Regions from separate parts of the Pseudomonas sp. PvP027 genome, predicted to be linked through region 1. Evidence: riboswitches for the same ligand, from Rfam matches in the RefSeq annotation. Region 1 holds a riboswitch; the other holds the start of a gene.
What was found. Region 1 has a riboswitch for cobalamin ahead of cobO (cob(I)yrinic acid a,c-diamide adenosyltransferase). Riboswitches for the same ligand answer to the same signal wherever they lie in the genome.

Region 1 (3,401 bases):
ATCGGCTGCAGCTCGGTGCTGGTCAGCGAATGGTGATAGGTGTGACCGTGCAGCGTGCCCTCGGGCAGCTCGACGGCTTGCAAGGCCAGCGCGGCCAGACGCTTCTGCATGACCGCTTCACCGGACAGCAAGCCGACCAGTTCGACGCGCACGCCCTCGACATCGGTCAAGGCTTCGAGCAAATAGAGCATGCCCCCGCACTCGGCCAGAATCGGCTTGCCGGCTATATGGTGAGCCCTGATCGAAGCCTGCATCGTGCCGTTGACGGCCAGCGCAACGTGGTGCAGCTCCGGGTAGCCACCTGGCAGGTACAGGCTGTCGGCGTCGGGCAGCTGGCGATCATGGATCGGCGAGAAGAAACTCAGCTCGGCGCCCATATTCCTCAGCAGGTCCAGGCTCGCGCCATACAGAAAGGCGAAGGCTTCGTCGCGCGCGATGGCAATGCGTACGCCGCGCAGCAGCGGCTCGACCTGAACCGGGTCGGGCGCCGTGAAGGTCACGGCCGGCGGCAAGGCCACTTCACACGTACTGGCCAGCGCCGCAGCGGCCATGTCCAGACGCACGTCCAGATCGTTGAGCTCACTGGCCTGGACCAGCCCCAGATGACGGCTGGGCAGTTCGAAGCCGACTTCCCGGGACAGTGCGCCGTACCAGCGCAGGCCTTCGGTCAGGCTGTTCTCCAGCAACTGCGCATGGCGTACCGTGCCGACGCGATTGGCCAGCACGCCGGCAAACGGCAGATCAGGCTGATAGCGCGCCAGACCAAGCGCCAGTGCGCCAAACGTCTGCGCCATGGCCGTGCCGTCGATCACACCGAGCACCGGCACGCCAAAATGCCGGGCCAGGTCGGCGCTCGACGGCGTGCCATCGAACAGGCCCATGACCCCTTCGATCAGAATCAGGTCCGCCTCGCCGGCCGCTTCCCACAACAGGCGACGGCTTTCATCGGCGCCGACCATCCACATGTCCAGCTGATAGACCGGCGCGCCACTGGCCCGCTCGAGAATCATCGGGTCGAGAAAGTCCGGTCCGCACTTGAAGACCCGAACCTTGCGCCCCTGGTTGCGGTGCAGGCGTGCCAGTGCAGCGGTCACCGTGGTTTTGCCTTGCCCGGAGGCAGGCGCAGCGATCAATACCGCCGGACAATCACGCGGGGCTCTCATTGCAATGTGCTCAATGATGAAGGGTTCACAGCTCGATACCTTTCTGCGCACGAATACCGGCCTGAAACGCGTGCTTGACCACGCCGATCTCGGAAACGGTATCGGCCAGGTCGATCAATTCGGGTTTGGCACCGCGGCCAGTCACCAACACATGCTGCATCGGCGGACGGGCCTGCAGGTCGCTCAGCACCTGTTCAAGGTCGAGGTAGCCATGTTTCAGGGCGATGTTCAGTTCGTCGAGCACCACCAGACCAATGGCCGGATCGCGAAGCATTTCCCGAGACACGGCCCAGGCGGCTTCAGCGGCGGCGATGTCGCGCTGGCGATCCTGGGTTTCCCAGGTGAAGCCCTCGCCCATCACGTGATAGCGCACCTGCTCGGGGAAACGGCGGAAAAACATTTCTTCGCCCGTGCTGTTACGGCCCTTGATGAACTGCACCACACCACACTGCATGTCGTGACCCATGGCTCGGGCGAGCATGCCGAATGCAGAGCTGCTCTTGCCCTTGCCATTGCCGGTCAATACCAGCAGCAGGCCGCACTCGTTGGGCGAGCTGGCAATACGCTCGTCCATGACGGCTTTCTTGCGCAGCATGCGCGCCAGATGGCGTTCGTCGCGTTCGGGGGATTCGTTCATCTGGGTTCTCCGCTCGGGGCAGGCGACAACAGACGGAAGGACAGCACTGGACAGCACGGCAACGCCCTGCACAGAACATCACCCTCCGTGATGCCATTGAGTGATTCAGGCCGGTCTCCGGGCTCATGAGCGGGTCACCCCGGCTGTGCGCCTTCCCATGTCGAAACACAGTGGCGTCAGGCACAGCCTTGACTCATTTACCGTTGCGGGGGCAGCGCCGGGATCGGATCTGTCGACCCACACCGGCTTCCCTGTTTCACTCTGCCAATCGAGGATTGCAGAGCACCTGAAACAAACCGCGAAGGGTAGAGGGTTGGGCCGGGAGCGTCAATCGACACCGTCGCCGCGGAACGTGATTGAACCTAGCGGGTTGGCGACGCCTCTATCAGTTACTGGACCACGCCCTTGTTTATGGAGATCGATCATGTTCAAACTCAGACCCCACTATGCAGTGTTGCTTCTGGTCGCCGGCGGCCTCGCTGCCTGCGGCGAGTCGTCGACCCTGCAAGTCTCGGATGGAACAGGCCCCTCGCCCAAGCTGCCGGAGCCCAACAAGACGCTGATCCCGACCGTCAACATCGCACCCGCCGTAGGCTGGGAAAAAGGCGCCAAGCCGGTTGCTGCGCCGGGCACACAAGTGGCTGCATTCGCCGAGAACCTCGACCACCCGCGCTGGCTGTATGTGCTGCCCAACGGTGACGTGCTGGTGGCGGAAACCAATTCGCCTGCCAAACCGGATGATTCCAAGGGCATCCGCGGCTGGGTGATGGAGAAAGTCATGGGCCGCGCCGGTGCCGGTGTGCCCAGCGCCAACCGCATTACCTTGCTGCGCGACGTGGACAAGGACGGTATTGCAGAGACCCGCACGGTTTTCCTGCAAAACCTCAATTCGCCGTTCGGCATGACCCTGGTGGGCAACAAGCTGTATGTCGCCGACACCGACCGCCTGATCAGCTTCCCGTATGAATCCGGGCAGACCTCGATCAGCGCGCAGGCGACCAAGGTAGTCGACTTGCCAGGCGGCACGCTCAATCACCACTGGACCAAGAACGTCATCGCCAGCAAGGATGGCAGCAAGCTGTACGTGACCGTGGGTTCCAACAGCAACGTGGCCGAGAACGGCATGGACAAGGAAGAAGGTCGTGCAGCGATCTGGGAAGTGGACGCGGCGACCGGCAACCACCGGATCTTCGCTTCCGGCCTGCGCAACCCCAACGGCATGGATTGGGAACCGAAGACCGGCAAGCTGTGGACAGCGGTCAACGAGCGCGACGAGATCGGCAGTGACCTGGTGCCTGACTACGTGACCTCGGTACAGGACGGCGCGTTCTATGGCTGGCCTTACAGCTACTACGGCCAGCACGTCGACGAGCGCGTCAAGCCGCAGAACCCGGCACTGGTCGCCAAGGCGATTGCCCCGGATTACGCAGTCGGTCCGCACACCGCTTCGCTGGGCCTGGTGTTCGCCGACGGCAAGACACTGGCTGCACCGTTCAACGAAGGCCTGTTCATTGGCCAGCACGGCTCATGGAACCGCAAACCGCACAGCGGCTACAAGGTGGTGTTCATTCCATTCAGTGGCGGCAAACCCAACGGCACAC
Region 2 (3,401 bases), 780 kb from region 1:
GCATCGAGCAGGACTTTTTCATCGGCTTGCGGTAGTTTCAGGGAAATCGAATCGAACGCGTCGTGATCGTGGTCATCATGATCGTCATCGTCGTGGTGATCATGGTGGGTCTTGCGAGCATCGATATGCAGCTCGGACTCGGCACCGACACCCAGCAGCACGCTGATCGGCAGGCGACCACTGCTGGCTTCGATCACCTTGACCGCAGGCGGCAGCTCCTCGGCAACTTCGGCACGCACTGTCGCCAGACCTTCGGCGTCGATCATGTCGGCCTTGTTGAGGATCACCAGATCGGCGCTGGCCAGTTGATCGGCAAACAGTTCGTGCAGCGGCGACTCGTGGTCCAGGTTGGGATCGAGCTTGCGCTGCGCATCGACCTGATCCGGGAAGGCGGCAAAGGTACCGGCCAGTACCGCCGGGCTGTCGACCACCGTGATCACCGCATCGACTGTGCAGGCGTTGCGGATTTCCGGCCACTGAAAAGCCTGGACCAGCGGCTTGGGCAGTGCCAGCCCCGAGGTTTCGATCAGGATATGGTCCAGGTCACCACGGCGCGCGACCAGTTCGCGCATGACCGGAAAGAACTCTTCCTGCACGGTGCAGCACAGGCAGCCGTTGGCCAACTCGTACACCCGGCCGTTGGCTTCTTCTTCGGTGCAGCCGATCGTGCACTGCTTGAGGATTTCTCCATCGATGCCCAGCTCGCCGAACTCATTGACGATGACCGCGATGCGCCGCCCTTCGGCGTTGTCGAGCATGTGCCGCAACAGGGTGGTCTTGCCCGAGCCGAGGAAGCCGGTAACGATGGTGACGGGAAGCTTGGCCAGTGTTTTCATCAGGTGCCCTTTGGCAATGCGGCGGGCAAACAGGACGAGAACCGCATGCATGACACGCGGATCGGATCGCCACCGGATCACCCCGCCCGGTTGTAGTGAGAATTCTCGGAGGCCGCGGCATGCGTGGCCCGTTCGAGGCAGGTCTCCTGGCTCACGGCGGCGTGCGGCAGGCAATGAACAACGTGCCGACACGCATTCATTGCGCCTTCCCGCCGCAGCAGTGGCTGTGCAATGAACATGACCGTTTACAGTTGCGGGGGCAGCTGCGGCATGTACCGCATTCCCGTCTTAGCTCCACTGGGTGATGTTTTACCCAGGGAGAACCTCGAACTAGCAAGGCTACGCAGTGACTGCAGACAGGTCAATCGTTCAGATTGACGCTGCCCCGCCGCCCATGCTCTCCTGTGCGCCTTGTTTCGGGTGCCCCTCACGGGGTGAAACGGGAAACCGGTGCGCTCGTGTTGTCGAGCAAGTCCGGTGCTGCCCCCGCAACGGTAAGCGAGAGTAGGTCTGATCCACTGTGCCGCTGGCATGGGAAGGTGACCTTGCAGGCTTTGACGCACTGACGTCGCGGCCCCTCGCGAGCCCGGAGACCGGCCCGATATGCTTGCAATGACAAACCCGCGGTGGGCGGGCGCAGTTGAAACCTCCGGCGTCTGCCGGCAGGTTCTCTTGCGCGTGGCCCGCTTGCCAATCATCAAGAGGGAACGCCATGTCGACCATCAGCAGCCACGCCGCCGCGCCCAGCTCCACACGCACTCAACGCCTGACAGCCGCCATCAGCGCTGCGCTTCTCGGCGCCTGCCTGGTGTACTTCGCCGGTTTCTCGCACATTGCGGCCGTGCACAATGCGGCACACGACACCCGTCACAGCGCTGCCTTTCCTTGCCATTGAGGGCGACACAATGTTCAAGCGAATCGCCTACACCGCAGGTTTCACCGGCCTGCTCGCCGCCCTGCTGCTGACCCTGCTGCAAAGCCTGTGGGTGGTGCCGCTGATCCAGCAGGCCGAGACCTACGAAAACGCACCTGCCGAGCAACTGCATCAGCACGCGGACGGCGCGATGGCCGAACACAGTCATGCCCATGACGAAGCGGCCTGGGAACCTGAAAACGGCTGGCAGCGTGTGCTGTCCACCACCGGCGGTAACCTGGTGGTCGCGGTGGGCTTCGCCCTGATGCTTGCCGGGCTCTACACCCTGCGCGCGCCAGGTCGCACCGTGCACGGCGCATGGTGGGGGCTGGCCGGTTTTGCGGTGTTTGTACTGGCCCCGACCTTTGGCCTGCCACCCGAACTCCCGGGCACAGCCGCCGCCGAGCTGAGTCAGCGTCAGTTGTGGTGGCTCGGCGCCGCCGCATCGACTGCCGCCGGGCTGGCCTTGCTGGTGTTCGGTCAGAACTGGCTGCTCAAAGCACTGGGTGTGGCCATTCTGCTCGTCCCGCATGTGCTCGGCGCGCCACAGCCGCTGGTCCACGAAAGCCTGGCCCCCGAGGCGCTGGAAGCGCAGTTCATGATTGCCTCGCTGCTCACCAACGCGCTGTTCTGGGTCGCGCTTGGATTGATCAGTGCCTGGCTGTTCCGCAGAAACGATGTGCACAACGACAATGTCGACCTGCATCAGGCCTGATCCAGCGACGCCTCAACCCGGCGCAGCACTGGTGGCCGGGCTGGGCTGTCGGCGCGGCTGTTCGGCTGCGCTGTTGCGCGACCTGCTCGAGCAGAGCCTGCAGGCACTTGGTCTGGAAATTGGCCAGGTGACCGCACTCGCGTCCATCGACCTGAAAGAAACCGAGCCCGGCCTGCTTGAGCTGGCCGGGCAACTGGCAGTGCCACTGGTGTGCTTCAACGCCGCGCAACTGGTAGCGTGGGAACTGCACCTCACCCACCGTTCTGCGCAGGTCTTCCAGAACACTGGCTGTCATGGCGTCGCCGAGGGTTCGGCCCTGGCCCTGGCGGCGCAACTGGGAGACGGTACGGCGACCCTGCTGATCGAACGGCAGAAAAGCGCGCAGGCCACATTTGCCTTGGCAATCAGCCCTGCGCACAGCGGATAATCTCCTCCGCGCTCATTCACTCCGGAGAATTCATTGACTGTCTATTTCATCGGCGCCGGCCCTGGCGATCCCGAGCTGATCACCGTCAAGGGCCAACGCCTGATCCGCAGCTGCCCGATCATTATCTACGCAGGCTCGCTGGTGCCCCGCGCCGTGCTGGAAGGTCATCAGGCCGTGCAGGTAACCAACAGCGCCGAGCTGCATCTGGAGCAGATCATCGATCTGATCAAGGACGCCCACGCACACGGCCAGGATGTGGCGCGCGTGCATTCCGGAGACCCAAGCCTGTATGGCGCTATCGGCGAGCAGATCCGCCATCTGCGCGAACTGGACATTCCGTTCGAAATCATTCCGGGGGTGACCGCAAGCGCTGCCTGCGCTGCACTGTTGGGCGTAGAGCTGACCCTGCCGGACGTTTCGCAGAGCGTGATTCTGACCCGCTATGCCGACAAGACCTCAATGCCCAGCGGCGAGGAACTGGCCAGTCTGGCCAGCCATCGGGCAACCATG

Region 2: linked by a shared signal. The riboswitch ahead of JOE33_RS24730 (CbtB domain-containing protein) and the one ahead of cobO (cob(I)yrinic acid a,c-diamide adenosyltransferase) in region 1 are both predicted to bind cobalamin.

What each region holds. Positions count from the first base shown of each region.
Region 1 covers NZ_JAFIBK010000001.1:4,893,149-4,896,549, reverse strand. The annotation lists gene JOE33_RS21230 (cobyrinate a,c-diamide synthase) at 1-1,163, opposite strand, end outside; gene cobO (cob(I)yrinic acid a,c-diamide adenosyltransferase) at 1,189-1,800, opposite strand; cobalamin riboswitch at 1,891-2,105, opposite strand; gene JOE33_RS21220 (sorbosone dehydrogenase family protein) at 2,225-3,401, shown strand, end outside.
Region 2 covers NZ_JAFIBK010000001.1:5,671,716-5,675,116, reverse strand. The annotation lists gene cobW (cobalamin biosynthesis protein CobW) at 1-836, opposite strand, end outside; cobalamin riboswitch at 955-1,179, opposite strand; cobalamin riboswitch at 1,238-1,453, shown strand; gene JOE33_RS24730 (CbtB domain-containing protein) at 1,549-1,731, shown strand; gene JOE33_RS24725 (CbtA family protein) at 1,742-2,464, shown strand; gene JOE33_RS24720 (cobalamin biosynthesis protein) at 2,442-2,891, shown strand; gene cobM (precorrin-4 C(11)-methyltransferase) at 2,925-3,401, shown strand, end outside.